2 linked regions of the Phenylobacterium montanum genome follow. Each later gene encodes a partner of the first gene's protein in a complex. Links are inferred from orthologs where the notes say so. Each region holds a gene or a part of one and is shown in the gene's direction. Other genes may lie near its edges.

Region 1 (14,917 bases):
AGCCCGCGGCCGAGGACTTCGACGTCAACGGCCACGTGAACAATGTCGTCTATCTGCGCTGGGTGCAGGAGGCGGCGACCAGCCATTGGTCGTCGCGCATGAACGAGGCCGAGCAGGCGGCCTGGGCCTGGGTTGTGCTGCGCCACGAGATCGACTATCGCCGCCCGCTGCTGCCGGGCGAGACGGCGCAGCTGCGCACCTGGGTGGGCCCGCGCCGCGGCCCGCGCTTCATCCGCTACGTCCGCATCGACGGCCCCGACGGCGAGGTCTGTGCGCAAGCCAGTTCGGACTGGTGCCTGATCGACGCCGAAAGCCGGCGGCCCGCTAGGGTTCCCGACTGGATGGCGGAGCGGTTCGGGTAAGTCCTTTCTTCTGCTCGCCTTCTCTGGGCGTCGCCCGGGAAGGCGCCCCGGTCACCCGCTTCCCCACGTGCTGCTCCAGGGCGTCCGAATGGACGAAGCCGGAATTGCTGAGCGGCTGTTGCTGTTCGAAGCGGCTATTCATGGCGGAGCCTCCGCGCGGACTGGCTCCGACTATAAGGCGCGCGAACGCCCATGGGTTGTGCGAACCCAGATCAATTTTTCGGCAAATTCAGCGCGAGAAGCCGGCCTCGGCGAAGTCCAGCATGCGCCGGATCAGGGCCTCGGTGTCGTCCTCGCGGGTCAGGCCATCCGACAGGGTGTTGAGGCGGTCGAACTCGGCGAAGCGGTTGTTGTGGATCATGCCGAGCACGAAGTGCAGCCGCCAATAGACCTCTTCTGCGGGCAGGTCCGGCCGGGCGGCCAAGAGCGCGTCGGAAAAGCGCCTCAGGTGCGAGACGTCGTTGCGCAGCACCTGGCGCATCTCCTCGGTGCCTTCGCTCCTGGCCCGGATCAGGAACTGCAGCGAGATCAGCCGCTCGCCCTTGGGATCCAGCCAGCGCACCGGCGGGGCGATCAGCGCCTCCAGGATCGCGCGCACCGGCGGCTTGCCCTGATGCGCGTCGGCCGCCTCGTGCAGCATCCGCGCACGGGCCCGGTTCAGCTCGGCGGTGCGGCGCAGGAAGATGTCCAGCAGCAGCGCGTCCTTGGAGCGGAAGTGGTAGTTCACAGAGGCGAGGTTGACCCCGGCCTCGGCGGTGATGTCGCGCACCGAGACCTTCTGGAAGCCGTGCACGGCGAACAGCCGCTCGGCGGCGGCGAACACCAGGTTCTTGGTCGCCGCCTGGCTCTCCTGATCGGTCTCTTCGTGGTCCAGGTCGGCCGGATGCGGGTCGCTCAACGCACGAGCTCGCGCATGGCCTTGTCCAGGCCTTCCAGGGTCAGCGGGTACATGCGGTCGTTCATGATCTGGCGGATGACACCGATGGAGGGGGTATAGTCCCAATGGCGCTCGCCCGTAGGGTTGAGCCAGACCACGCTATCGTAGATTTGCGTGACTCGGTCCAGCCAGATCGCGCCGGCCTCCTCGTTCCAATGCTCCACCGAGCCGCCCGGATAGGTGATCTCGTAGGGGCTCATGGTCGCGTCGCCGACGAAGATGATCTTGTAGTCGCGGCCGTACTTGTGGAGCACATCCCAGGTGTCCATCTTCTCGACGTTGCGCCGGCGATTGTCCTTCCACACGCTCTCATAGAGGCAGTTGTGGAAGTAATAGAACTCCATGGTCTTGAACTCGGTCCTGGCCGCCGAGAACAGCTCCTCGCAGAGCTTGATGTGGCTGTCCATCGAGCCGCCGATGTCGAAGAACAGCAAGACCTTGATGGTGTTGCGGCGCTCCGGCCGCATGACCACGTCCAGATAGCCCTTGTTGGCCGTCTCCTTGATCGAGCCGTCCATGTCCAGCTCGTCCGGCTGGCCCTGGCGGGCGAATTTCCGCAGGCGGCGCAGGGCGACCTTGATGTTGCGGGTGCCCAGCTCGACGCTGTCGTCGAGGTTCTTGTACTCGCGCTTGTCCCAGACCTTGATCGCCTTGCCGTGGCGGCCCTTGTCCTGGCCGATGCGGATGCCTTCCGGATGGAAGCCATTGGCGCCGATGGGCGACTGGCCGCCCTTGCCTCGGCCGCCGCCCTTCTTGCCCTCTTCATCGCCGTCGCCGTCGTCGCCCTCTTCCTTCTGGCGGCGCATCTGCTCGGCGATCATCTCCATCAGCTTGTCGAAGCCGCCCATGGCCTCGATCTGCTCGCGCTCCTCAGGGGTGAGGAACTTGTCGGACAGGGCCTTCAGCCACTCGGCCGGGATGTCGGAGAGGACGCCGTCGCTCATCTTCTCCAAGCCCTTGAAGACGTGGGCGAAGACGCGGTCGAACTTGTCCAGGTTGCGCTCGTCCTTCACCAGGGCGGCGCGCGAGAGGTAGTAGAAATCGTCCACCGAGCGGTCGATCACGTCGCGATCGAGCGCCTCCATCAGCATCAGATATTCCCGCAGCGTCACCGGCACCTTGGCCTGGCGCAGCTCGGTGAAGAAGTTCATGAACATGGGACTGTCCCGGTCGTTCGAACGCTCGTTTGGAACAAGATTGAACGCGGCCGGCTCCGAAGTCCAGCGCGGATCAAGCCGATAGGGTGCGGCGCGGAGGATGTTCGCTCGCGCTACCCCCGACGGCGCAGGATGAACTCGTGGTCCCGGGTCTTGCCGACCGGGAACTCGTATTCGCCGACCTTCTCGAAGCCGTAGCGGTAGTAGAGCTGCTGGGCCTTGTGGTTCTGCGACCAGACGCCGATCCAGAGGTCGCGGCCGGGCTTGGCCAGCCAATCCAGCACGGTCTCCATCAGCCGCTTGCCGAGGCCGGTCCCTTGCGTCTGCTTGCGCACATAGATGCGCCAGAGTTCGCCGCAGCTCTCCGTCACCTCGGGGTGCGGCAGATGGCAGGGCCCGGCCAGGGCGTAGCCGATCGCCCGCCCGCCCGCCTCGGCGATCCAGAGGCCGAAGGCCGGGTCGACGGCCCAGGCGGCGTAGCGCTCGGGCGTGTGCGCCTCGGCCTGGAAGGCGGCCAGGTCCTCGGGCGGATAGAGGTGGGCAAAGGTGTCGGCGAAGGTTTCCCGGCCGAGCGCGGTCAGTGTTTCAGCGTCTTCCGGCGTCGCCTTGCGGATGGTGATGGGCGTCATAGATGCGGCTTGGCTCATCCGGGCTCTTTCGCACAGCCGGGGGCTTCTTGGAATCGGCCGAATTGAGGCAGACTGGAAATATGAGCCTGATCCTGTTCACCCACCCCGACATGCTGGGCCACGAGCCGGGCCGCAATCACGTCGAGCGGCCGGATCGGCTGCGGTCGGTGATGGGAGCCCTGGACGACGCCACGGGCCTCGATCTCGACCGGCGCGAGGCGCCCGAGGTCGATGCGGCCGACCTGCTGCTGGTCCATCCCAAGGCCTATGTCGACGAGATCATCGCCGCCGCGCCCGCCACCGGCTTCGTCAAGCTGGACCCCGACACCGGCATGTCGCCGGGATCGCTGCTGGCCGCGCGCCGGGCCGCGGGCGGGGTGGCCGCCGCCGTGCGCGCCGTGGCGGCGGGGGAGGGGACCAGGGCCTTCTGCGCCGTGCGCCCGCCCGGACACCACGCCGAACCCGAGCGCTCCATGGGCTTTTGCCTGTTCTCCAACGTCGCCGTGGCGGCGCGGGTGGCGCAAGGCCTGGGCTACGCTAAGGTCGCGGTGGTGGATTTCGACGTGCACCACGGCAACGGCACCCAGGCGGCCTTCGAGGCCGATCCCAGCCTGTTCTTCGCCTCGATCCACCAGTGGCCGCTCTATCCCGGCACGGGAGCCCCGTCCGAGACCGGGGTCGGCAATGTTTTCAACACCACCGTCGCGCCCATGTCCGACCGGGCGGTCTGGCGGCGGGCCTTCGAGGGGCTGATGCCGGCGCTCGACGCCTTCGACCCCGACCTGGTCATGATCTCGGCCGGCTTCGACGCCCACGCCCGCGATCCCCTGGCCGAGCAGGCGCTGGAGGCCGAGGACTATGCCTGGGCCACCCGCGCGATCCTCGAGGTGGCCCGGGCACGGTGCGGCGGGCGGGTTGTCTCCTCGCTCGAAGGCGGCTACGACCTCGAGGCGCTGGGCCAGTCCGCCCTGGCGCATGTGCGCGCGCTTGGGGAGGGGTAGGACATGGAGCGGCTCGCCTCGGCTGCGCTCCAGTCCCAGAACATGTCGACGGACCCGAACGGCCCATCCCAGCCCGCCCCCTTTCAGCCGGATCTGGCTCCGCCGGACGTGGCCCAGGCCAAGTCTGCGCCCGGCGCCATCATCACCGTGCGTCACGGCCGGCCGAACGTCTCGCGCAAGGTCATGCTCAACGCGGCGGAATACGCCGCCTGGTGGGGCCGCTACGAGGAGACGGGGCTGAAGCCAGGCCAGGTTCCGCCACCGAGCCTTATGGACATAGTGCGCAAGGCCGCGGTGGTGCTCTCCTCCAGCCGCATCCGCGCCGTCGAAACGGCGGAGGCCCTGACCGAGGGCCGCGGCTTCGAAATCGACGACTCGCTGATCGAGGCCCCGCTGCCGCCGCCGCGCTGGCCATCCTGGCTGAGGCTGCCGCCCACCGTCTGGGGGGTGATCGCCCGCTTCTGGTGGTGGTTCCTGAACCACCACGAGGGCCAGGAGAGCCGCAAGCAGGCCGAAGCCCGCGCCCAGGCCGTGGCGGCGCGCATGACCGAACTGGCGCGCCAAGGCGACGTGGTCATCGTCGCCCACGGTTTCTTCAACACCATGATCCGCCGCTACCTCCGGCGCATCGGCTGGACGATCGTCGAGAGCGAAGGCGGCCTCAGCTACTGGTGCCGCCGCCGCCTGGTGCGGTGAGGGTTCTGTTTGAATTCGTACAACAAATTCCGCTGATCCCGGCGAACGCTGGGACCCAGATCGTATGGCTCTGACGAGGCAGGCTAAAGGTGAGTTTCGGCGCAGAAGCTGGCGGTTGAGAGCGACCCGTTGCGGAAGCGCCGCCGCGAAGCGTAGCTTCAGCGTGAGGCGCGGGGGTGGCGAATGTTCGGATGGTCCAAGAATAAGCCGGCCCGGCTGCAACCCGAGAGTAGATGGGTGACCCTGGTAGATGGGGACTGCATCAGCGTCACGGATGGCGAAGGCCAGATCAAACGCATCAACAAAGCTGACCTATCCGGCCTCGCTATCGAGACAAATGATAGCGGACCATGGGGCGCGGATGTCTGGTGGCTGATTTTCGGCGATGAAGATCAGTTGGCCTGCACCTTTCCACAGGGAGCGACGGGCGAAGGGGCAGTCGTCGATTTCCTGACTTCGCTCCCGTCCTTCGACCACAGCGAAATGATCAAGGCCATGACATCGACAGGGAACGCAGTCTTTCCTGTTTGGCGAAAGGCGGCCTAGCGAACGGTGAGTTCCGGGCTGGATGCTGGTGACGGCACCCGACCCAAAGTGGTCGCCGACGCAGCCAGCCCGCAGGCACCACCTGCTTGGCCATTGGTCAGTCATAAGTTTCGGGAGACAATCTCAACGTCCCCGCATCTCACGGCTTGAAAATCGACGCTCACATGGTCTCCAGGTCTGGAGCTCTTCTGAAAGCTAATGACCAAGCGAGTTGGCGTCTCCCACGTCATACTGAGTAAGATCGTACTGTATTCGTGGGACAGTGTGAGAATGTTTGTCGATGGTCCTGGCCGCCCTTTTTGTTTGAGGTCGACCAGGGTCTCGTCCCAATCACCGCCAACGTTTCCGATGATTTGACTGCGCGCCGTGGCTATCCAGCGACCGTCTGGCGAAGGCTGATTGGATGACCACGTAATTGTTGGCGAGTCGTGGCATGCCGTAACCGCTGCAAGCAAAATGACAGCGGTGAGCGATAGGGAGCCTATTTTTTTCATGCCCGCCGGCGACTGCGCATTCGAGATCAGCCTTCGTTTCGACTTGTCATTTCAGTGAACATGGTACCCGTCAATGCCCGACGACGTTGGGTCTCCTTTCCACCCTCAGCGGCCCTTAGACAGGGGCGAAAGCCGCCCTGCCAATCGGTCGAACCCACCATATGAAGCGTAGTCGGCAGCAGTAAACCGACCGCACCTCAAGTCGGGGTCGGCTCCACGCTCCAAGAGAAAGGTGGCGATCTCCTCATCACCGGCCCTCGCGGCCACCATGAGCGGCGTGACCCCATCTGCAGGCAGGTCCAACAGGGCTCCGCCATCCACGATCGCCCTGACCGCATCTAGAGACCCGCTCTGAACCGCAAGCATGAGACAGGAGGAATCTCCGCTCAACGTGATCGCATTCGGGTCCGCGCCGACAGATATCAACGCGCTTATTACGACGGCTTGATCGCCCACCGCTCCGCGCAGGCATGACCACATGAGAGGCGTAAATCCGCTCCCATCGCGCAGGTTGGCGCCACTCCCTGCGAGGGAGCGGATCGCTGGCAAGTCAGCGTTGTATGCGGCGAGATGCAGACCTTCCATGCTTGACCATAGCCGATCGGCGCGGCGGCTCCCCACCCTCCTCAACCCTCCGGAACGTCCGGTTCCGGGAACCTCGCGCTATCCTAAGCCCGGCCACCACGCCTCCGCCCGCTTCTGGCAGGCCAGGATCCAGTCGGACTTGGCGTCGTTGTAGGCCAGCATGTCGTGGGCGGCGATCCGGGCGGCCTTTTCCTTCTCCGCCTCGTAGGCCAGGGCCTGGCCCGGGTGGGCGCGCAGATAGTCGCGGAAGGCGAGGTGGCGGGCGATCTCGCCTGAGCCCGCCTGCCAGCAATGCACATGGAACAGCCGGCGCCCGGTTTCCGCATCGCTGAGCACGCAGAAGCGCCGGCCGGGCAGGCCGAATTCGCCGCGCCAGACATAGCCGAGCGCGACGACCTCAGCCTCCTTGGCGTCCAGGGCGGCGAGATCGCGCACGATCGGCAAGAGATCGACGATCGGCTTGGCCTTGATGCCGGGGATCGCGGTCGAGCCGATGTGGTGGACGGTGATCAGGTTCTCGCCCAACACGCCCGCCAGCCGGGCCGATTCGGTTGCCGCCTGGACCGCCCAGGCGGGATCGTGCGGCCAGAGCTCGACCGAAACCTGTTCCGAAGCCGGGCGAAACCGTTCCATCGCATCTTCCCAATCGCTGAAATCCGGGTTTTCACCACCGCCGATCCGGCTCTAAGCTAACCCAGCACACAGGTTTTGAAGAACACATGCCCGACACCGCCGACATCGCCGCCATGAGCTTCGAACAGGCCCTGGCGGAACTGGAGAAGATCGTCGGCGCCCTCGAATCGGGCCAGGCCCCGCTGGAGGCCTCGATCGAGATGTATGAGCGCGGCGCGGCGCTGAAGGCGCACTGCGAAAAGCGGCTGGAGGCGGCTCGTCTCCGGGTCGAAAAGATCGTCGTCGGACCGCAAGGCGTCACCGGCGCCGAGCCGGCCGAATTCACCTAAGCCCGCCATGGACGCCTCGCTCGCCCAGCGAATCGCCGAGGCCGCCGATCTGGTCACCGTGGCCCTCGACGCCCTCCTGCCGCGCGGGGAGGGCCCCGAGCAGCGCCTGACCGAGGCCATGCGCTATGCGGCGCTCGGCCCCGGCAAGCGCATGCGCCCGTTCTTCGCCATCGAGACCGCGCGGATGTTCCAGGTCGAGGAGCGGCCGGTGCTGCGCGCCGCCTGCGCCATCGAGTGCATCCACGCCTACAGCCTGGTGCACGACGACCTGCCCTGCATGGACGACGACGACCTGCGCCGCGGCCGGCCGACCGTGCACCGGGCCTATGACGAGGCCACCGCCGTGCTGGCGGGCGACGCCCTGCAGGCGGCGGGTTTCGAGATCATGGCCCATCCCGACACCCACCCGGATGGGGCTGTACGCGCGGAGCTTGTGCGCAGGCTCGCACTCGCCTGTGGCGCCAAAGGCATGGTGGGCGGACAAATGATCGACGTAATCGGCGTCGGCGGCGACCTCGGCGCCATCGCCCGCATGCAGAGAATGAAGACCGGCGCCCTGATCGCCTGCGCCTTCGACGTGCCGGTGATTCTCGCGCGGGCGAGCGAAAACGCCCGGCAGGCCCTGGCCGCGTTCGCCCAGGATCTGGGCCTCGCCTACCAGATCATCGATGATTCGCTGGACCTGGAAGGCGACGAGGACCTGCTCGGAAAGCGGGCGGGGGGCAAGGACGGAAGGCGTGGAAAGGTCAATTTCGTCACCCTCTTAGGGGTTGACGCAGCGCGCGAGCGGGTGGACTTGCTAGCGACACAGGCAAAGGCGCATCTGGACATGTTCGGCGCAGACGCCAAATACCTGCGGGACAGCGTCGATTTCGTGCTAGATCGCCGCCACTAACTTTTTTGGAAGGTCGGGCCGTTGCGCCCGAAGCGCGATGGCTCCAACGACCCCCCTGCTCGACACCGTCAATTCGCCTGCGGACATGAAGAAGCTTGGCCTGACCGAGCTGCGTCAGTTGGCTGATGAAGTCCGGGCCGAGACGATCCAGGCCGTGTCGGTCACGGGCGGCCACCTGGGCGCCGGCCTGGGCGTCGTGGAACTGACCGTGGCCCTGCACCACGTGTTCGACACGCCCAAGGACATCCTGATCTGGGACGTCGGCCACCAGGCCTATCCGCACAAGATCCTCACCGGCCGCCGCGACCGCATCCGCACCCTGCGTCAGGGCGGGGGCCTGTCGGGCTTCACCAAGCGGGCCGAGAGCGAATACGATCCCTTCGGCGCCGCCCACGCGGCCACCTCGATTTCGGCGGCTCTGGGCTTCGCTGTCGCCCGCGACCAGCGCGGGGAGAAGAACAAGGTCATCGCCGTGATCGGCGACGGCTCGATGAGCGCCGGCATGGCCTATGAGGCCATGAACAACGCCGCCCATGCGACCAAGGACCTGATCGTGGTCCTCAACGACAACGACATGTCGATCGCGCCCCCGGTCGGCGGCATGAGCGCCTATCTGGCCCGCCAGGTTTCCGGCAGCGCCTACCGCTCGCTGCGCAAGATCGGCCGCCAGGTGGCCGGCGCCCTGCCCAAGCCGCTGAAGGAAGCCGCCCGCAAGGCCGAGGAGTACGGCCGCGGCATGGTCACCGGCGGCACCTTCTTCGAGGAACTGGGCTTCTACTATGTCGGCCCGATCGACGGGCACAATCTCGAGCACCTGGTTCCGGTGCTGAAGAACGTGCACGAGATGACCGACAAGCCGGTCCTCGTCCATGTGGTCACCCAGAAGGGCCATGGCTACGCCCCGGCCGAGAACGCCGCCGACAAGTACCACGGCGTGGTCAAGTTCGACGTGGTCACCGGCCAGCAGTCGAAGGTCCCTGCCAACGCCCCCAGCTACCAGAAGGTGTTCGGCGCCGAGCTGGTCCGCCAGGGCGAGAAGGACAAGCGCATCGTCGCCATCACCGCGGCCATGCCCTCCGGCACCAGCGTCGACATGTTCGCCGACCGCTTCCCCGACCGCGCCTTCGACGTGGGCATCGCCGAGCAGCACGCGGTGACCTTCGCCGCGGGCCTGGCGGCCGACGGCATGAAGCCGTTCGCGGCCATCTATTCCACCTTCCTGCAGCGCGGCTACGACCAGGTGGTGCATGACGTGGCGATCCAGCACCTGCCGGTGCGCTTCGCCATCGACCGCGCGGGCCTGGTGGGCGCCGACGGTCCGACCCACGCCGGCAGCTTCGACGTCGGCTATCTGGGCGCCCTGCCGGGCTTCGTGATCATGGGCGCGGCCGACGAGGCCGAGCTGACCCACATGGTGGCCACCGCCGCCGATATCGACGATCGCCCCAGCGCGGTGCGCTATCCGCGTGGCGAAGGCACCGGCGTCGGCATCCCCGACAAGGCCGAGATCCTGCAGATCGGCAAGGGCCGCGTGGTCCGCGAAGGCAATACGGTCGCCATCCTCTCCTTCGGCACCCGCCTGCAGGAATCCCTGCGCGCCGCAGACCTGCTGGCCGCCCGCGGCATTTCGACCACGGTGGCCGACGCCCGCTTCGCCAAGCCGCTGGACGAGGACCTGATCCTGCGCCTGGCCCGCGAGCACGAGGCGCTGATCACGGTCGAGGAAGGCTCGGTGGGCGGCTTCGGCGCCTTCGTGCTGCACATGCTGGCCGATCGCGGCGCGCTGGACAGCGGACTGAAGATCCGCACCCTGACCCTGCCGGACATCTTCCAGGACCAGGACAAGCCGGACCTGATGTACATCCAGGCTGGCCTCGACGCCGACGGCATCGCCCGCGCGGCCCTGAGGGCCCTGGGCGTCGATACGGCCAAGGCCGGATTGAGGGCTTAACTGCCGAGAGCCGCCCAGGCAGAATTTGCCCAGGCGGCGGGCATCGTCGAATTGAGGCCCTTCCTCCAGGCTGGAGGAGGGGCCTTTTCGTTTAGAACGGCGAGAACTTCTGCAGCAGGGCCGTGCCGCCCGAGGTCTTCTGCACTGCCGCCAGGTCGCCCTGGCCGCCGTAGCTGATCCGCGCCTCGGCCAGCTGGGTGTGCAGGATGGTGTTGGACGAGGAGATGTCCTCCGGCCGCATGATCCCCGACACGGTCAGCTCGCGCATGTCGTTGTTGGTCTTCACCTGCTGGCGGCCCTGGATGATCATGTTGCCGTTGGGCAGCACCTGGGTCACCACCGCTGCGATGGTCAGGGTGATCTGGTCCTGGCGCGTGATCGTGCCAGTGCCGTTGGCCGCCAGGCTGGTGTTGGTGTTGATGGCGTTGCCCGGGTCGAAGGCCTTGGGCAGCACCTTGCCGAGGGTGGATTCCAGGCCGAGGAAATTGGTGATCCCGGCCTTGTTGGTGCTGGTCTTGGTCGCGGCGGTGGCGTTGGAGATGTTGGCGCTGTCGTTGATGTTCACCAGCACGGTGATGATGTCGCCGACGCGGGCGGCGCGCTGGTCATGGAAGAACTGGCGCGCGCCGGTGCGCCACAGCGAGTTGGCCGAGGCGGGCTGGGGCGCCGGATCGCGCGCCGAAGCCAGGGACAGCACCTGCTGGTCGGCGGGGACCAGGGCCGAGGGATAGTTCATCGGCGACATCTTGGGACCGTTCAGGGCGGTCTTCACCGAGGTGCAGGCGCCCAGCGGGGCGACGGCGGCGAGCAGGGCGACGATCACGAGGCGGCGCATGGCGGGCTGACCTTTCAGCGGGCTGCGAATTGCTGGGAGGAGGGGAAGGCGGCGCGGTACTGCTCGGCGGCGGGGCCGACCACGGCCTGGTCGGGGCCGATGGCGATGGCCTGCAGCACCTTCTTGGAGACGGTGTTCATCACGGCCACGGGCTCGCCCGCATGGGCGGCGGCCATGGCCTTGCCGGTGAGGATCAGGCTGATGCCGTCGGCCTGGTAGCTCACCTGCACCACATCGTCGCGCTTGATCACCTCGGCGGCGGCGGCGTCGTGCATGGCGGCGGCCGAGCCGGCGCGCAGGGGCCGCCGCGCGGCCTTGCCGATCAGGGCGTCGGCGTCGCGCGGCATGTCGCCGGGGGCGGAGAAGGACGGGACCTTGGCGTAGGTCAGGTCGGTCGGCTGGATGATCTCGCCGGCGGCGATGTTGCGGGCCCAGGTCAGGGCGTCGATCATCTTTCCGGCGGGCGCGCCGCGGGACGGATCGCCGGCCATGTCGCTGCGCACCACGATGCGGCGCAGGCCCTGCGGGTTGGCCCAATCCAGCCCGTGCTGGCGGGCGATGGCCTGCACCTCGCCGGCGTCGAGCACCGCCGACTGGCCGGCAGGGGCGCCATAGCCGACCATAACCTCGCCGGCCGCGCCGGCGCCCTCGAACAGGTCGCCCAGGGTCACCGTGCGGCCGCTGGCCACATCGGGTCTCAGGCTGACCGGCTCGCCGGCCAGGGCCGCGCTCGCCGCCGCAAGGGCGATGGCGGCGCCGGCCAGGAAGGAGAGGATGCGCTGGCTCATCTAGGTCAGGTCTTCATTTGCGAGGTGGTCGACAGCATCTGGTCGGCGCTGGTGATGACCTTGGAGTTCATCTCGTAGGCGCGCTGGGCCACGATCAGGGCGCTGATCTCGGTCACCGGGTCGACGTTGGAGCTTTCGGTGTAGCCCTGCATCAGGGTGCCGACCCCCTGGACGCCGGGCACGCCCACGGTCGGCGCGCCCGAGGCGCTGGTCTCGGTGAACAGGTTGTTGCCGTTGGCCTCAAGGCCCGCCGGGTTCAGGAAGGTGGCCAGCTGGATGGTGCCGACCACGGTCGGGGCCTTGGCCCCCGCCGCCGTCACCTGCACCTGGCCTGACTGCGAGATGGTGATGTTGGTCGAGCCCTGCGGGATGGCGATCTGCGGGATCACCTGGTAGCCGTCCTGGGTGACCAGCTGGCCCTGGGCGTTCATCGAGAAATTGCCGGCGCGGCTGTAGGCGGTTTCGCCCGAGGGCAAGAGGATCTGGAAATAGCCCTGGCCGTCGATGGCCACATCGAGGTTGTTGCCGGTCGCGGTCGGCGAGCCCTGGGTGTCGATGCGATAGACCGAGCCGGCCTTGACGCCGGCGCCGATCTGGACGCCGGTCGGCACGATGGTGCCGGTGTCCGAGGACTGCGAGCCGGGCCGCTCGACATCGAGATACAACAGGTCGGCGAACTCGGCCCGCTGCTTCTTGTAGCCGACGGTGTTCATGTTGGCGATGTTGTTGGAGATCACCTCCACGTTCAGCTGCTGGGCCGCCATGCCCGTCGCCGCAGTGCGCAAAGCCATCATGGCCTAATCTCCTATTGAACCGCGCCAAGCCGCTGGATGGCGGACTTGGACAGGTCGGACGTATTGCTGATCATCTGGCTGACGGCCTCGTAGGCGCGCTGGATGCGGATCAGGTCGGTGATCTGCACGATCGGCTGCACGTTCGAGGCTTCCAGCATGCCCTGCTGCACCGTCGCGCTGGTCGCCGGCTGCGGGGTCTGGTTGGTGGTGTTGGCGTAGAGCCCGTCGCCGGCCTTGGAGAGCTGGGACAGGCTGTCGAAGTTTACGACGCCGATCTTGCCCGTGACCTGGCTCTGGGCCTGACCGGGGGCCTTTTGGGTGATGGTGCCGTCGCGACCGATGGTCACGGGCCCGTTGGCGCTGTTGATGCTGATCGGCGCGCCGTTGGGGTCCAGCACCGGGTTGCCGGACTGGGTGGTCAGCTGGCCCTGGGCGTCCAGGGTGAAGCGGCCGTCGCGGGTGTACTCCACCCCGCTGGCGGTCTGCACCTGGAAGAAGCCCTTGCCGGTGATGGCCACGTCCAGCGATCCGCCGGTCTGGGTCAGCGAGCCTTGCGTGAAGTCCCGCGCCACCGCGCCGTCCAGGGTGTATTGGATGGTCGCCTGCTGACCGATCGCCTTGGGCGGGGTCACCGGGTCATCTTCGCTGGTGAGCGATTCGACCTTGAAGCCGTTGGTGTCGGCGTTGGCGACATTGTTGGCCACGATGTCGAGCTCGCGCTGCAGCACCATCTGCCGCGACAAGCTGACATACATCGTGTTGTCCATGGGGACCCCCGGGGCGAGCCTTAACGATTGCCCAGGGCCTGCTGCAAGGCGCGGGCCAGTCTGAAAGTTGAACAAAATCAACAAACCGAATGGTTAATTCGGCGCCGGGCGCCGATCTTGGCCCGGCAAAACTTGCCGCCTTGCAAGAAGGTTAAAAAGCAATCCTTAACCAACTCACGGGCATGGTCGGGAAGAACAGATTCCCCCGGGCCCGCGCGGGCTCGCATCCGGCGTGGACCCGATGGCCAAGGACACGGCTAACAAGCCCGATCCCGACGAGGACGAAGACCTCGATGGCGCGGAAGGCGCGCCGAAGAAGAAGATCCCGCTGATGTTCATCATCGGCGGCGCCGCTGCGGCTGTCATCCTGCTGGGCGGCGGCACGACCGCGTTTCTGCTCCTGGGCCACAAGCCGGCCGGGGCGCACCAGGACAAGGCGCCCAAGAAGGAAGACAAGAAGAAGGACGACAAGAAGAAGGACGACAAGAACGGCGCCCAGATCGCCGACGGTCCCGATGGCGTCGTCTTCTACACCCCGCCCGACATCGTCGTGAACATGCAGACGGCCGACGGCAAGCCGACCTTCCTCAAGCTCAAGCTGACCATGGAGCTGCCGGACAAGGCCACCGCCGACGTGCTCGACGAGAACATGCCCCGGCTGCAGGACATGTTTCAGACTTTCCTGCGAGAACTGCGCCCTGAGGACCTGAACGGTTCGCAAGGCACCTTCCAGCTGCGCATGGAGCTTCTGCGCCGCGTGCGGCTAGTGGTCGCGCCCGCTCAGGTCAACACGGTGCTGATCGAGGAGATGCTGATCAACTAGGCCCTCAGCCTTTTTGCATCCGACGCCATGGCCGATTCCGACAACGAAGAGTTCGAACCCAACACCACGCCCGCCTCCGAATGGGAGAGCGGCATGGGCATGGGCGCGGCCGAACGCATCCTCAACCAGGACGAGATCGACAGCCTGCTGGGCTTCGACCTGGCCGACGACGAGACCAACGACCGCACCGGCATCCGGGCGATCATCAACTCGGCCCTGGTCTCCTACGAGCGCCTGCCGATGCTGGAGATCGTCTTCGACCGCCTGGTGCGGTTGATGACCACCAGCTTGCGCAACTTCACCTCGGACAATGTCGAGGTCAGCCTCGACAACATCTCCTCGATCCGTTTCGGCGACTATCTGAACTCGATCCCGCTGCCGGCGATCCTGTCGGTGTTCCGGGCCGAGGAGCTGGACAACTACGGCCTGCTGACGGTCGACTCCAACCTGATCTATTCGATCGTCGACGTGCTTCTGGGCGGGCGCCGCGGCACCGCGGCCATGCGCATCGAAGGCCGCCCCTACACCACCATCGAGCGGGTGCTGGTGCAGCGGATGGTCGAGGTGGTGCTGCACGACGCCAAGCAGGCCTTCGAGCCCCTGACGCCGGTGACCTTCAACCTCGACAGGCTGGAGACCAATCCGCGCTTCGCCGCCATCGCGCGTCCCGCCAATGCGGCGATCCTGGTCAAGCT
Region 2 (14,947 bases), 720 kb from region 1 along the record:
GGCGCGGGCGCAGTCATGGTGATCAACGACCCGCTGCTTTCGGTCGGCCTGCTCGCGGCCGCGCCGATCGCACTGCTGATCATGCGGCGCTATGCGCGAAAAACCAAGAAGGCCGCCACGGGGGCCATGACCGAGACCTCGGCCCTGGCGACCGTGCTGATGGAGAGCCTGGACGGAATCAAGATCGTCAAGATCGAGAACCGCGAGGCCTTTGAGGAAAACCGCGTCTCGGCAGTGATCGACCGCCGTCAGGAACATCTGATCAAGGGCGCCAACGCCCGCGCCACGGCGGCGCCGGCCACCGAAGCGTTGATGACGCTGATTACGGCGGGAGTTTTGGCCTATGCCGGTTGGCGCGCGTTGGGCGGCCATATCAGCGTCGGCGCCCTGGTCGCCTTCCTGGGCGCGCTCAGCATGGCCTCCCAGTCCCTGCGACAGCTAGCGAACCTGCAGACCGTGTTCAGCGAGGGGCTTACGGCGGCGGCCAGGCTGTTCGCCGCGCTCGACGTGGAGCCAGAGATTAGGGATGCGCCGAGCGCTGCGCCGCTGCAGGGGGGCGAATTTCATCTCCGGTTCGAAACCGTCGATTTCAGCTATGGCGCGGATGAGCAGGCTCTTCATGGAGTTTCCCTCGAAGCCCGCCGCGGCGAGACCGTGGCCCTGGTCGGCCCGTCGGGCGGCGGCAAGAGCACCATCCTGAACCTGATCCCGCGCTTCTATGACGTGACCGCCGGCGCGGTCACCCTGGACGGGCGCGACGTGCGCAGCCTGACCCTGGCGAGCCTGCGCCATCACATCGCCCTGGTCACCCAGGAGCCGTTCCTGTTCGACGACACGATCCGCGCCAACATCGCCTATCCCAATCCCGAGGCCAGCCAGGCCGAGATCGAATCCGCCGCCCAGCAGGCCGCGGCGCACGACTTCATCCTGTCCCTGCCCAAGGGCTACGACACCCCGGTGGGCGAGGCCGGGGCGCGCCTCTCCGGCGGCCAGCGCCAGCGTATCGCGATCGCCCGCGCCTTCCTGAAGAACGCCCCGATCCTGCTGCTCGATGAGGCCACCAGCGCCCTCGATACCGAGAGCGAGGCCCAGGTGCAGGCGGCCCTGGAGCGGCTGATGGCCGGCCGCACCACGCTTCTGATCGCCCACCGCCTATCGACGGTGAAGAACGCCGACCGCATCTATGTCATCGACCGCGGCAGGGTGGTGGAGACCGGCACGCACAACGAACTGGTGCGCGCCGGCGGCCTCTATGCGCGCCTGGCCAAGGCCCAGGACCTGGAATCCACGCCGGAGGCGGCCGAGTGAGCTCCTTCGTCCGCCATCCGCTGGTGCAGAGCGCCATCTCCTGGATCCTGACCGGCTATGTGAACTTCGCGCTCGAGACCACCCGCTGGCGGTTCGAGGACCGGGCAGGGGTGGATTCCATGGTCGCCTCGGACCAGGGCGCTATCGGCGCCTTCTGGCACGGGCGCATCACCATGGCGGTGGTCTGCCGGCGGGTGCTGAAGCACAAACCGCGGCGGGTGATCATCTCGGCCTCTCGCGACGGGGAGCTGACCGCGCGCACGGTCGAACGCCTGGGCTTTCCCTCGATCCGCGGCTCGGCGGCCAAGAAGGGCAAGGACGCCGACAAGGGCGGTGCGGCCGCTTTCCGCCAGGCCCTGCGCTTCATGCGCGACGGCGGCCTGATCGCCATCACCCCCGACGGCCCGCGCGGCCCCAACCAGGTGATGCCCGAGGGCACGGTGATCATGGCCCAGGCGGCCAAGGTCCCGGTGGTGCTGTTCGGCCTCGCCGCCACACCCGCCATACAGTTCAAGAGCTGGGACAAGGCGCGCGTCCCCGTGCCCTTCGGCCGCGGTTGCGTGGTGTTCGACGGGCCGCTCTATGCTCCGGCAGCCACCGACGAGGCCACGCGCGAGGCCACCCGCGCCGACTGGCAGGCGCGTCTGATCGCGGCGCAGAACAAGGCCGAGGCGATCCTGGCCGGGAGCCAGGTTTGAGCCAGGGCGGGCCCCTGCCGCTGGCCCTCTATGCCGGCCTGACGGGCCTGATCGAACCCCTGGCCCCGCGCCTGCTGCAAGGACGCGCACGGCGCGGCAAGGAGGATCCGGCGCGCCTGGGCGAGCGGCTGGGCCGCGCCTCGGTCGCCCGTCCGCCAGGGCCGCTCGCCTGGCTGCACGGCGCCAGCGTCGGCGAGAGCCTGTCCCTTCTGCCCCTGGTCGAAGCCTTCCGCACGCGCCGACCCGACGCGACTGTGCTGGTCACCTCGGGCACCCGCACCTCGGCCGAGTTGCTCGCGCGGCGATTGCCGGCGGGCGCGATCCATCACTATGCGCCGATCGATGGGCCGGCGGCGGTTGCGCGCTTCCTGGATCACTGGCGGCCCGACCTGGCGGTGCGGGTCGAGAGCGAGCTGTGGCCGAACCTGTTGCTGGAGACGAAGCGGCGGGGCGCGCGCATGGCCCTGCTGTCGGCGAAGCTGTCGGAAGACAGCGCCCGCAGCTGGTCGCGCCTGCCGCGCTCCGCCCGAGCATTGTTCGGCGCCTTCGACCTCGTCCTGGCCCAGGACGCGACGGCGGCGGCGCGGCTGGAGCGCCTGGGCGCCAAGGTTGCGGGCCTGGCCGATCTCAAATTCGGCGCTGAGGCGTTGCCGGTCGACCCCGCGGCGCTGGACGCCCTGCGCACTGAGATTGGCGGCAGGCCGTTGATCCTCGCCGCCAGCACGCACCCCGGCGAGGATGAGCTGGTGCTGGGGGCCTTCGCCGAGATCGCAGCGCCCGAAGCCTTGCTGGTGATCGTTCCCCGCCATCCCGAGCGCGGTCCCCAGATCGCGGCCTTGGCTGAGGCGCGCCTGGGCGCCGTCTCCCTTCGCAGTGCAGGCCAGGGCCTCAACGCGGTCAGCGTCCACGTCGCCGACACCCTGGGCGAACTCGGCCTGTGGTTCCGCCTGGCGCGGCTGGCGGTGATCGGCGGCGGCTTTGTAAGCGGCGTCGGCGGGCACAATCCGCTGGAGCCGGCCAGGCTGGACTGCCCGTTTGTCTCCGGTGGCCAGGTCGAGAACTGGGCCACCGCCTATGCCGAACTGATCGCCGTCGACGGCTGCGCCCTGATCGAAGCCAGCGAACTCGGCGCCGTCATGAGCGCGGCCCTGCCCGGCGACCCGGCCCTGGCCGCGCGAGCCGGGCGGGCTTGGGCCTATGCCCAGGCGCGGGACGTCGAGGCGCGGGCGGCGCTGGGGCGGGTGGTGGAGTTGCTGCCATGAGGCTCGCCACGCCGCGCTGGTGGTATGCGCGTGACAACTCCGCCCCGGTGCTGCGCGCCCTGCTCAAGCCAGCATCCTGGATCTGGGCCTGGGCGACGGCGCGGCGCATCCGCCGAGCCCAGCCGGTCGATGCGGGCCTGCCGGTGATCTGCGTCGGCAACCTGACCGTCGGCGGAACCGGCAAGACGCCGGTGGTGCGCGAGATTCTGCGCCTGCTGCGGGCGGACGGCGTGGAGGCCGCCGGCCTGTCGCGCGGCCATGGCGGCAGCCTCGCCGGGCCTATCGAGGTCGATCCCGCCCGGCACGACGCCGCCGCGGTCGGCGACGAGCCCCTGATGCTGGCCGGCGACGGGCCGTTCTGGATCGCCCGCGACCGCGTCGCCGGCGCGGTGGCGGCCAAGGCGGCTGGCGCCCAGGCGATCGTGATGGACGACGGCCACCAGAACCCCAGCCTGAAGAAGGCTCTGTCGCTGGTGGTGGTCGATGGCGAGACCCGCGACGGGGAATGGCCGTTCGGCGACGGGGCCGTGTTCCCCGCCGGGCCGATGCGCGAGCCACTGGCCCCGGGCCTGGCGCGGGCGGACGCTGTTATCGTGCTGCTGCCCGCCAGCCTCGATGCGCCCGACCCTGAGCTTTTGGCGCTGTTCCAGGGAAAGCCGGTGCTGACCGCACGGCTGGAGCCTGCCGCGCCGCCGCCTAGGGGCCGCCAGCTCGGCTTCGCCGGCGTGGGCAAACCCTGGAAGGTCGAGCGCGCCCTGCTCGCCGCCGGCTGCGACCTGGCCGACTTCGTTCCCCTGCCCGACCATGCCGCCTATGGCGCCGACACCCTGCGCTTTTTGGAGCGTCGCGCCACCGAGCTGGGCGCCGGCCTGGTCACCACGGAAAAGGACTGGGCGCGCCTGCCGCCGGACTGGCGCGCCAAGGCGGTCGCTTGGCCGGTCCGGGCGCGGTTCGAGGACGAGGCGGCGCTAAAGGCCCTGCTACGCCCCAGCCTTCTTGGCGTATTCCCAGGCGGCCTCGCCTAGCAGCGGCACGCGCTCGGCCATGGCCGCGGCCTGGGGACTGTTGGCGGTGCCGTCGCGCACCCGGCCGACGATGCCCTGGCAGATGCCGGCCAGCCGGAACATGTTGTAGGCCATGTACCAGTTCAGGTCCGGCAGGCCGTCTCGGCCGGTCAGGCGGCAGTATTCGGCGACCGCCTCGTCCATGGTTGGGATGCCGTGGCCCTTCAGGTCCGGCAGGGTCGATATCGCCCCGTTGACCCAGTTCATCAGCAGATAGGTGAAGTCGGCCAGCGGATTGCCCAGGGTCGAGAGCTCCCAGTCCAAGACTGCGATCACCCGCGGCTCGGTCGGGTGCATGACCATGTTGTCCAGGCGATAGTCGCCGTGGACGATGGTGGTCTGGTCGTCGGCGGGTGTGGTCTTGGGCAGCCACTCGATCAATCGCTCGATCGACTCCAGATGGACCGTTTCGGAGGCCTTGTACTGCTTGGACCAGCGGTCGATCTGGCGGGCGAAATAGTTGCCGGGCTTGCCGAAACCCTCCAGGCCCACGGCCTGGTAGTCGGTGTTGTGCAGGTCGGCCAGGGTCCTGATCTTGGCCATGAACAGGGCGTGGCGCTCGGCCGGCTGATAGCTCGGCAGGGTCTGATCCCAGAGGATCCGCCCCTCGACCATGTCCATGACGTAGAACATGGTGCCGATGACCTCGTCGTCGACGCACAGGCCGTAGGGCCGCGCCACCGGGAAGCCGGTGGGATAGAGGGCCGAGATCACCCGGAATTCGCGATCGACCGCGTGGGCCGAGGGCAAGAGCTTGCCCGGCGGCTTGCGTCGCATGACGTACTTCTTGCCCGGCGTGACCAGCTGGTAGGTGGGATTGGACTGGCCGCCCTTGAACTGGCGCACCTCCAGCGGGCCTTCGAAGCCCTCGACATTGGCCTGCATCCAGGCCAGCAGCCGGGCCTCGTCGAAGCGGTGGCTTTCGGCGACCGGCTTGGTGCCCGTGTTCAGCTGCTCGCGCTGCTGTTCGGCGGTGTCGTCGGCCATCGCGTCCATCCCTCTTACGCTCGTTTGAATTTCGACTTTAGCGAGGGCGAGGCGGGCTGCAAAGCGCCGGACGCAGCGGGAGGGCTACCGCCCCAGGGCCCGCCAGCCGATGTCGGTGCGGTGGAAGCCGCCGGGCCAGTCGATGCGGTGCTCGATCGCCGAATAGGCGCGGGCCCTGGCCTCGGCCAGGGTCTTGGCGTGGGCGCAGACGTTCAGCACCCGCCCGCCGGCCGCGACCAGCTCGCCATGGCCGTTGCGGGCGGTGCCGGCGTGGAACACCACCACGCCCTCGCCCAGATAGGACTCGGCGCCGCCGATCACCGTCCCGGTCTCCGGCGCAGCGGGATAGCCCTTGGCCGCCAGCACCACGCACATGGCGGCCTCGTCACGCCAGACCGGCTTCGGCATCCCGCCCAGGGCGCCCTTGGCGCAGGCGACGAGATAGGGGACGAGGTCGCTCTCCAGGCGCAGCATCAGGACCTGGCACTCCGGATCACCGAAGCGGACGTTGAACTCCACCAGCTTGGGGCCGTCCCTGGTGATCATCATCTCGCAGAAGATCACGCCGCGATAGGGCGCGCCCTCGGCCGCGATACCAGCCAGGGCCGGTTCGATCAGGCGCGTGCGGGCGGCCTCGACCACCGCATCGGACAGCACCGGGGTCGGGGCATAGGTTCCCATGCCGCCGGTGTTGGGGCCCTCGTCGCCGTCATAGGCGCGCTTGTGGTCCTGGGCGCCGCCGAACAGGATGCAAGTCTTGCCGTCCGACAGGGCGAACAGCGAGGCGATCTCGCCCTCGAGAAACTCCTCGATCACCACCCGGGCCCCGGCCGCGCCGAAGCCGCCGCCCAGCATGTCGTCGATCGCGGCCTCGGCGGCCTCGCGGCTCTCGGCGATCACGACGCCCTTGCCGGCGGCCAGGCCGTCGGCTTTGATCACATAGGGCGCCTCGAAGCGGTCGAGGAAGGCCTTGGCCGGGGCGGCCTTGTCGAACACGCCATAGGTGGCGGTCGGCAGCTTGTGACGGTCGCAAAAGGCCTTGGTGAAGGCCTTGGAGGATTCAAGCTGGCCGGCGGCCTTGGTCGGGCCGAAGCAGGGAATGCCGGCGGCCTCCAGGGCGTCGGCTAGGCCAGCCTCCACCGAGACCTCGGGGCCGATCACCACCAGGTCGGCGGCGATCTCCTGGGCCAGGGCCATAAGCCCCGGCACGTCTGTCGCCTTGAGGTTCCGGGTCTCGGCCAGGGCGGCCATGCCAGGGTTGCCGGGGGCGCAGACCAGCCGCTTCAGAAGCGGGGACTGCTGGATCTTCCAGGCCAGGGCGTGCTCGCGGCCGCCCGAACCGACGAGGAGAATGTTCATGGGGCCGCCCTGTCGCGCCGGACGGGCGCAACGTCAAGAGGCTGGGCTGAAGGGTGGGGCTATTGCCGGGTGGCGGTGAAGGGGCCGGTGTAGCCGGCGACCGAAATCGTGCCGGTCATGGAGGCGCCATTGACCACGCCATCATATTGAGCGCGGTAGGTCTTGAACAGGAAACGGCGGTGATAGGTCCACGAGACGTGATCACCCTTTACCCCGCTCTCGGTCAGCACATGGGCCTCGCCGCTGGCGTCGCCGTCGCGGCACAGGCCGGCCAGGCCCTCGCCCTGGCGCTCGAACTCGCAGCGCACCTGGACCGGATAGCCTTCGACCTTGCCCTTGACCGCCCACGCGCCGGTCACCGTGTCCACGTCCGCGGACACCAGGCCCGGAATGGCGACGACGGCGGCGACGACCGCCAGGGATTTCAGCCAATTTCTCATTGCGGCCCATATCAGATCATAGCGCTCTGGAATCAAGACCCGAGCTCGGCCGTGGGGCGTTGATCCGGTCACATCGTATTTCGATACGTGACAGACACCGGGCCGGGACCGCCTAGTAGGCGAGCCTCAGCGCCGCCTGGACCACGGTCTGGGTCTGCTGCGCCGGCTCGCTGAGGATGTCGGTGCGGGCCGGGCGATCGGATTCCACGTGCAGCATTTCGACCAGGCCGGTCAGATGGCGGCCGAGCTTTCTTTTGTAGTCGGCGGTGATCGCCCAGCCGTGCTCCTGGGTCAGGCCGTATTCGGGATCGGTGCGGTTCTTGGTGCTGAAGACATCGATCCGCCCGCTGACCGAGTCCTCGCCAAACCATCGGGTCGCCATCAGATAGGCCGACGAAAAGCCGGTGTTCACCCAGGGATCGCCATAGCCCATGCGGGTATCGCCGATCATGGCCTGGCCCATCAGGCGCGTGTTGTCGTCGATGGCGAAGGTGGCGCCGAGGCCCAGGAAGCGAGTGTCCCAGGCCCATTGCAGCTTTCGAAACGATCTCAGGTCGCCGAGGTTGTCGTAGAACACCGCGTCCAGGCTGAGACGCGCCGTCGGCTTGAAATCCAGCCGGCCATAGGCGCCCGCGCGGCCATCGAGGCTGCGCACCGGATTGGTCACTTCCGCCTGGACGTATTCCATGAAGTCGGCCAACGGGGGCAGGCGATAGCGCCCGCTGGCGTTGGTCTTGACGTCGTCCAGAGCCCAGCCGCGGGTGGCCAGGAGCGTGCCCGAGGTGTCGTTGAAGCCGAACACCGCCGCAGTGGCGCCGATCTCGCGCTCGCCGAACGCCTTCCTGGCCGAGACCTCGAAGCCGACCACCTTGACCTCCTCGCCCACCCAGCTGTTGATCGCCGAGGGGGTGATGGTTTCGGCCGGGGTCCAGAACAGGCCCTCGTGCTCCTGCGAGATCGGCGGATAGAACAGGCCGGCGCGGACGGCGATGTGGACGCCGTCGATCGGCAAGGGGCGATAGCGCACGAAGGCCTCGCCGATACGCGCGCCGTGGTCGTGGTCAGGCTGGATCTCGCCCTCGACCACCGCATCCAGGTTGCTGGTCAAATAGGGGTTCCAGGCTATGGCCGCCTCCCCGACACTGAGCCGGGCGCCCTCGCCGCCATAGCGGGTCTTGCCGAAGCCGCCGTCCAGCCAGGACTTCTCCCCGTCACTGGCGGTGGCGCGCAGGTCGAGGTAGGCGGAAAAGGTCTGGGGCGCGATCAGCTGCGCCAGGCCGGCTTGCGACTGCGCCAACGCCGCGGTCGGGGCCGACGCCAGTACGAGGACGGCGAGCAAGCGAATGGACAAGGCCGCTCCCTTTCTAGGCGCGGGATTTCAAGACCTCGGCATCCTCGCTGAGAAAGTTCAACAAGCCATTGAGCGGCATCGGTTTTGCGATCAGGTAGCCCTGGGCCAGGTCGCAGCCCATGCCGGTGAGCAGAGCCAGGGCCGCCTCGGTCTCGATGCCTTCGGCGGTGACCTTCATGCCGAGGCCGTGGGCCAGGTCGATGGTCGAGCGGACCAGCAGCGCGTCGCGCTGGCTTTCGCCCATGGCGAAGACGAACGACTTGTCGATCTTCAGTTCGCCCGCGCGGATCTGCTTCAGATAGGCCAGGGACGAGAGGCCGGTGCCGTAGTCGTCGATGGAGACGGCGACGCCCGCGGCGGTGAAACGGTCGATCACCGCCAGGGCCAGCTCCGGGTTCTCCACCACCGCCGTCTCGGTGATCTCGAAGCAAATGTCGCCGCAGGCGCCAGCCACCAGTTCGAGCGCCGCCTCGGCGAAGGCGAGGTCGCCCAGCAGGCGGCCGGAGACGTTGACTGAGACCGCAAGCTCGTGGCCGGCGGCGGCCATGGCCTTCTGATCACGCACCGCCTGGGCCAGAACCCATTCGGTCAGGGCGCGGATGTGGCCGGTCTCCTCGGCCATGCCGATGAAGCGGTCGGGCGGCAGAAAGCCGCGGGTCGGGTGGATCCAGCGCACCAGGGCCTCGGTTCCCGTCACCCCGCGGCGGCGCAGGTCGAACTTGGGCTGATGGTAGAGCGCCATGTGGCCGGCCTCGATCGAGGCGCGCATCTCGCTCATCAGCGACAGGTTGGCGGCGGGGTCGCCATAGGCCTTGGCGTCGAAGGCCATGGCCGCCCGTTTGGCTGAGCGGGCCTGGTCGACGGCGATATTGGCCCGGTCGATCGGCGAAGCGACCCGGTCGGCGTCCTCTGCATAGGGTGCGAGGCCCAGGGTCAGGCTGACGTCGACCACGTTCTCGGCCAGGCGCAGGGGCTCTTCCAGCGCCTCGCGCAGCGCTTCGGCCCGGGCCATGGCGGCCTCGCGGCTCTCAGCCTCGAAAGCCACGCCGAGAATGGCGGTGGTCAGGCGGGCGGGCCGGGTCTCGGGCGCCAGCCTGGCCAGGCGCGCGCCCAGCTCACGCATCATCTCGCCGAACAGGGCATGGCCGATGGCGCCGCGCACATGGGTCAGGCGATCGACGCCGAGGGCCGCGACATAGATCCGCTCGGCGCGCGCGCGCTCGGCCAGGGCTGCGATATCGCGCGCCAGTGCCTCCCGATTGGGCAGGTCGGTATCGCCGTCGTGCAGCGCCATGTGGGTGATGCGCCGCTCGCGCTCGCCGATCTCGGCGGCCATGCTGTTGAAGCCCTCGGCCAGGCGGCCGATCTCGTCGCGGGCGGTGACGGTGACGCTCGCCGCCTCGCCGCGCTGCAGGCGATGAGCGGCCTGCTCCAGATCGGAAAGAGGCCGCGTCACGCCGCGCGCCAAGGCCCAGCTGCCGGCGATCAGGAGCGCCAAGCCGGCCAGGCCGATCAGGCCGAGCGCGCCCAGCAATGGGTGATAGGGGGCCATGGCCCGGGCCATGGGATAGCGCAGCATCAGGACGATCGGCGCGCCGGGGTCGAAGCTGTGCAGCGGCTTGACCAGGGCCATGCTGTCGCCGGCCGCCGTGTCCAGCTTGCCTGGGCTGGCGTGGCTCGCCTTGAGGGTCGCCTCGATGAAACGGCCCACCGTCGCCTGCGCCTTGGCGTCTCGCGGATGACCTGCTTCGCCCCAGGCGCCGCCGGGCGCGCGAGCCAGGACCGAGGCGTCGAGCGGGATGGCCGAGAGCTTTTCCAGGGCGTTCATCTGGTCTCGATCGAGCCGTTGGGCGAACACGACCCAGCCCATGGGCAGGGGCGCAAGGACCGGAGCGGAAATCGCCTGGTAGGGTTCGCCGTGCATGACGAACACGCCGGCCACCGCATCATCGCCCTCGATCCCGGCCAGGGTCGCCGGGGTCAGGCTGGAAAAGGCTCCGCCGTCCCCGCCGGCGAGGCTGCCGCCATCCGCGCCGATGACGAAGGCGGTGTCGGCGCCGAGGCGCACGCGCAGATTTTCCAGCGCCGAGCTGATCGTCGCCGCATCGTGGGTGGCGATGGCCGAGCGGAAGCCGAAGTCGCGGGACAACAGTCCTGCGCCGTTCTCGAGCTGGGCCGTGCGCAGGGCCCAGATGCGGTCGAACACGGTGCCGCTGGCCGCCAGTTCGCCGCGCACGACGCGCTGGGCGTTGTCGGAAATCGCCGAATAGACCTCGGCCGAGGCGAGCAGGAGCCCCAGGGCGAACAGGCCGGCATAAAGCACCGTCAGCTTGGTGCGCAGGCGACGGAAGGCCAGCATGTCAGTACATGTTGTGCATGGCCGGGGGCTGGCGCACGTCGATGGCGAAGGCCTCGGTCCCATGGCCCACGCTTACGGTGCGGCTGACCTCGTTGCCCGGCGCGTGCAGATAGGGCCTCCAGAGCTTCAATGTCGCCGCCCCGGCCGGCAGATCGTGCAAGGTCACCATGCCGCTGGCGTCGGTCTTGGCCGCATAGGGGGTGTCGACCACCTTGACGAAGGCGACCATCTGATCGTGGATATTGCAGCCCAGCGCGATCACCCCGGCCTTGTCGAAGCGCACGCTGCGCTCCTGGTCCGAGCCGTAGAGCTTCAGCTCGAACGGATGGGTCGCCGAGAAGGAATAGACGTGGTGGCGCACCTTATCGAGGTTGGGAAAGGCCACTGTGGCCCCCACAGGCGCGATCAGCACGAAGGGATGGAACTGGATGTTCTGCTGGCTGACCCGCATGGGCCAGTCGAAGTGGTTGGCGCTTAAGGGGGCCGCGCCCGCCTGCGGATAGACCGTCACCACGGCGTCGGCCACCGGCGCGCCGGCGGTCGTCTTGACCTGGACCGTCAGGTCGGCGGCGGAGGCGGCGCCGGCGGCCAGCAGCCACGCGGCAAGGGCGAAAAGGGCGCGCATGTCCGCAAGGGTTAACCGCGCCGAGTGAATTCCAAGTAAAATCAGCGAGACCGAGCAGAGCGACGGCGGGCTTTCAGACTCGGTCGAATACCCTATCTTGGCCCGGTGAGCCTGACCGACGATCCCCATCCCGCCCCAGCCGCCGAGAGCGACGGCAACGCCAAGGCCTATTCCGTCTCGGAGCTGGCCTTCGCGCTCAAGCGCACCCTGGAGGAGACCTACGGCTTTGTCCGCCTGAGGGGCGAACTGTCCAAGGTCACGCGCCACGCCTCCGGCCATTGCTACCTGACGATCAAGGACGAGCGCGCCTCGATCGACGGGGTGGTTTGGAAGGGCCAGGTGCGCGGCCTGGCGGTCCAGCCGCAGCAGGGTCTGGAGGTGATCGTCACCGGCAAGATCACCACATACCCGGCCTCGTCCAAGTACCAGATCGTCATCGAGACCATGGAGCCGGCGGGCATCGGCGCGCTCCTGGCTCAGCTGGAAAAGCTGAAGGCCAGGCTGGCCGCCGAGGGCCTGTTCGCACCCGAGCGCAAGCGGCCCCTGCCGGCCAGCCCGGCGGTTGTGGGCGTGATCACCAGCCCTACGGGCGCGGTGATCCGCGACATCCTGCACCGCATCCGCGACCGCTGGCCCTGCCATGTGCTGGTCTGGCCGGTGGTGGTGCAGGGCGACCAGGCGGCGCGGCAGGTGGCCGCGGCCATAGCCGGCTTCAACGCCATGGGCTCGGATGGGCCGGTCCCGCGGCCGGACGTGTTGATCGTGGCGCGCGGCGGCGGCTCGGTGGAAGACCTCTGGGCCTTCAATGACGAGGCCCTGGCCCGGGCGGCGGCCGCAAGCGAGATCCCGTTGATCTCGGCCGTGGGGCACGAGACCGACACCACCCTGATCGACTTCGTCTCCGACCGCAGGGCCCCCACCCCCACCGCCGCAGCCGAGATGGCGACCCCGGTGCTGGCCGAGCTGCGCGCCGCCGTCGCCGACCGCGACAGCCGCCTGACCCGCTCGATGGAGCGGCTGAGGGAGACCTTGCGCAACCGCCTGGCCGCCGCTGCGCGCGGCCTGCCCAGGCCCGCCGACATCCTGGCCCTGGCGCAGCAGCGCTTCGACCTCGCCGCCGGGCGACTGGGCGCGGGGCTGGAGCGAAACGCGGCCGCGCACGAGCGGGACCTGGTCCGGGTGGCTGGCCGGCTCTCGCCCGGGCTGCTGCTGAGACCCCAGGCGCAGAAGGCTGAGCGCTTGGCCGAGTTCTCGGGCCGCATGCCGCCCGCCGTCATCCGCCGCCTCGAACGCGCCGCCGAGCAACTGACGGCGCTCGACAAGCTGCGCGTCTCATTCAATCCCGACGGCCCCCTGGCGCGCGGCTTCGCCCGGGTCAACCGGGCGGATGGCGCCCTCGCGCGCTCGGCAGCCGTGCTCCAGTCCGGCGAACAGGTCCGCCTGACCTTCGCCGATGGGACCCGCGAGGCGGTGATCGACGGCGAAGGCGGAGCGGCCCCGCCCGCGCGCAAGCCGCCAGCGAAGAAGCCGGCGGCCGCCACGCAGCAGGGCGATCTGTTCTAGCCCTGGGCCGACCGCCAATTCCCGTGGAAGCCGAAGGGCACGCGGCGGGGAACCTGGGCCGTCGCGATCGGCCCCGCCGCTACGTCCTGGGCCTCGAACACCAGAAGCTCGCTGCGGTCCACTGGCGCGCGATAGGCCACGGCCAGCAGCCAGCCATCGCCCTCCTCAGCCGAGGCTGAGCGCGGCACGAACACCGGCTCGGACGTCGCATCGCCGAACGGCAGTTCGAACACGCTGCGCTTGCCGGTCGCAAGGTCCAGGTGGGCGATGGCGTCGGGACGGATTTCGCCATTGCGCGCGGTCTGGCCCGCCCACCAGCCATGACGATAGGAGAGCCCGGCTCGGCGTTCGTCGAAGCGGGGGAACTCGCCCGGCAGGTCGTCGATATAGTCGCGCTTGATGTGGTCGCTGGCGCCCGACAGGTCGAAGGTCCATCGGGCCATGCGGGCTGCGGCGTTGTCGCCCCGCTCGCCATTCACGTCCGGGAACAGCGGCGCACGCTCGTACTGCATGACGTCGGCGACGATGCGGCCGTCCTCTTCCCACGCGTTCATCGGGTGGAAGACGTAGTTGGCCTCGGTATGGAACCAGCGGATGGTGTCCACGCTGGCGTCGCGCCGCATCACCCCCACATAGGCGCCCTTGTCCGGCTCCCAGGCGAAGGCCGGCCCGCCGGCCATGGCCCGGGCGAAGTCGCCGGTCAGGGGCAGCACCGGGAACAGCACATAGTGCTCGGTGACCAGGAAGTCGTGGATCATGCTGCAATAGGGCGCCTCGAAGGTCTCGCGCCGCACAAGCCGCCCCGCCGCGTCGGCCACGCCGTAGCTGACCTTGTTCGAGAACGGCATGGCTTCGTCCATATAGGCGAAGAACACCATCTCGCCGGTGTCGGGGTCGATCTTGGGGTGGGCGGTGACCTTACCGCCCAGGTCGACATAGCCGGTGGTCTCCAGGGTGATCGGGTCCATGGCCGTGGCCGGATGCGCCTCCTCCAGGGCCAACAGCTTGCCGCCGTGCCAGAGGATGTTGGTGTTGGCGACCCCGCCGTCCTGGCCCATGGCCAGGGGATCGGTTTTGCGCGGGTCGCCCCAGGTATTGAACAGGCGCCGGCCGTGCTCGTTCTCCAGCTTCCACTTGGGCGTGCGCACATAGCGGTTCAGGTAGCGGACCTTGCCCGCATCGACGTGGAAGCCGTGCACCATGCCGTCGCCGACGAACCAGTGATAGTCGCTGTCGGGCTCGAACTGCGGGTTGGGGCCGGTGCGATAGAGGCTGCCGGCCAGGCCCGCGGGGATCTCGCCCGTGATCTTCAGCTCGAAATCGTCCTCGCTGCGCACCGGGGCGTAGTTGCCGCGCAGGAAGGGGTTCGTGGTCACCGATCCGTCCATGGCCGGACTCCCTATAGATAAATATACGATGTAAATTTATATCGTAAGACTATAGAAGATGCAAGTCACTTTCAGGAGAGCCGATGCCCAAGGTGCTGAGCGAGGCCGAGATCGCCGATTTCCGCGAACGGCTGATCGACGCAGCCGAGCGACTGTTCGCAGAGAAGGGCCTGGAGGCGGTGTCCCTGCGCCAGCTGGCGGGCGAGCTGGGGGTCAGCGCCATGACCCCCTATCGCTACTTCAAGGACAAGGACGAGATGCTGGCCGCGGTCCGCGCGCGCGGCTTCGACCGCTTCTCCGAGGCGCTGGAGACGGCGTTCGCCAAGCCCGGCACGGCGGACGAGCGCGCCGCCGCGGCCAGCGACGCCTATGTCCGCTTCGCCCTGGAACAGCCGGCGGCCTATGGGCTGATGTTCGACCTCAGCCAGCCGACCGAGGGCGACTATCCCGACCTGGTGCGCGCGCTGTTGCGCGCCAAGAAGACCATGACCGCCCATATCGAGCTGTTGATGGCCGAGGGCCGTATCGCGGGCGACCCGATCG

Evidence for each region.
Region 2: the proteins of KCG34_RS22700 (region 1) and xseA are in contact, whole or in part, in a cryo-EM structure (PDB 8TXR), measured with the Escherichia coli proteins. The link is inferred for Phenylobacterium montanum from one-to-one orthologs.

Annotation. Positions count from the first base shown.
Region 1 is NZ_CP073078.1:4,949,621-4,964,537, forward strand. What follows is about bases 5,929-8,747. They hold KCG34_RS22700 (exodeoxyribonuclease VII small subunit), read left to right. Parts: upstream 5,929-7,126; coding sequence 7,127-7,369; downstream 7,370-8,747. Other genes in these bases: KCG34_RS26200 (ankyrin repeat domain-containing protein), read right to left, coding at 5,929-6,407; KCG34_RS22695 (GrpB family protein), read right to left, coding at 6,486-7,040; KCG34_RS22705 (polyprenyl synthetase family protein), read left to right, coding at 7,377-8,264; dxs (1-deoxy-D-xylulose-5-phosphate synthase), read left to right, coding at 8,302-8,747. In the rest of the region: KCG34_RS22655 (acyl-CoA thioesterase), read left to right, coding at 1-362; KCG34_RS22660 (TetR/AcrR family transcriptional regulator), read right to left, coding at 592-1,260; KCG34_RS22665 (vWA domain-containing protein), read right to left, coding at 1,257-2,456; KCG34_RS22670 (GNAT family N-acetyltransferase), read right to left, coding at 2,570-3,103; KCG34_RS22675 (histone deacetylase family protein), read left to right, coding at 3,166-4,086; KCG34_RS22680 (histidine phosphatase family protein), read left to right, coding at 4,090-4,782; KCG34_RS22685 (hypothetical protein), read left to right, coding at 5,020-5,328; more of KCG34_RS26200, read right to left, coding at 5,928-5,928; more of dxs, read left to right, coding at 8,748-10,215; flagellar basal body L-ring protein FlgH, read right to left, coding at 10,307-11,050; flagellar basal body P-ring formation chaperone FlgA, read right to left, coding at 11,065-11,838; flagellar basal-body rod protein FlgG, read right to left, coding at 11,844-12,632; flagellar basal-body rod protein FlgF, read right to left, coding at 12,644-13,399; KCG34_RS22735 (flagellar basal body-associated FliL family protein), read left to right, coding at 13,641-14,222; flagellar motor switch protein FliM, read left to right, coding at 14,250-14,917. UniProt on the Escherichia coli protein: Bidirectionally degrades single-stranded DNA into large acid-insoluble oligonucleotides, which are then degraded further into small acid-soluble oligonucleotides.
Region 2 is NZ_CP073078.1:4,232,036-4,246,982, reverse strand. Bases 10,942-13,790 are described here. They hold xseA (exodeoxyribonuclease VII large subunit), read left to right. Parts: upstream 10,942-11,564; coding sequence 11,565-13,016; downstream 13,017-13,790. Other genes in these bases: KCG34_RS19330 (carotenoid oxygenase family protein), read right to left, coding at 13,013-13,790; KCG34_RS19340 (cupredoxin domain-containing protein), read right to left, coding at 10,942-11,453. Outside these bases: KCG34_RS19385 (ABC transporter ATP-binding protein), read left to right, coding at 1-1,308; KCG34_RS19380 (lysophospholipid acyltransferase family protein), read left to right, coding at 1,305-2,006; KCG34_RS19375 (3-deoxy-D-manno-octulosonic acid transferase), read left to right, coding at 2,003-3,268; lpxK (tetraacyldisaccharide 4'-kinase), read left to right, coding at 3,265-4,293; KCG34_RS19365 (phosphotransferase), read right to left, coding at 4,249-5,319; purD (phosphoribosylamine--glycine ligase), read right to left, coding at 5,404-6,678; KCG34_RS19355 (hypothetical protein), read right to left, coding at 6,738-7,118; KCG34_RS19350 (hypothetical protein), read right to left, coding at 7,231-8,469; KCG34_RS19345 (putative bifunctional diguanylate cyclase/phosphodiesterase), read right to left, coding at 8,483-10,828; more of KCG34_RS19340, read right to left, coding at 10,830-10,941; more of KCG34_RS19330, read right to left, coding at 13,791-14,404; KCG34_RS19325 (TetR/AcrR family transcriptional regulator), read left to right, coding at 14,488-14,947. UniProt on the Escherichia coli protein: Bidirectionally degrades single-stranded DNA into large acid-insoluble oligonucleotides, which are then degraded further into small acid-soluble oligonucleotides.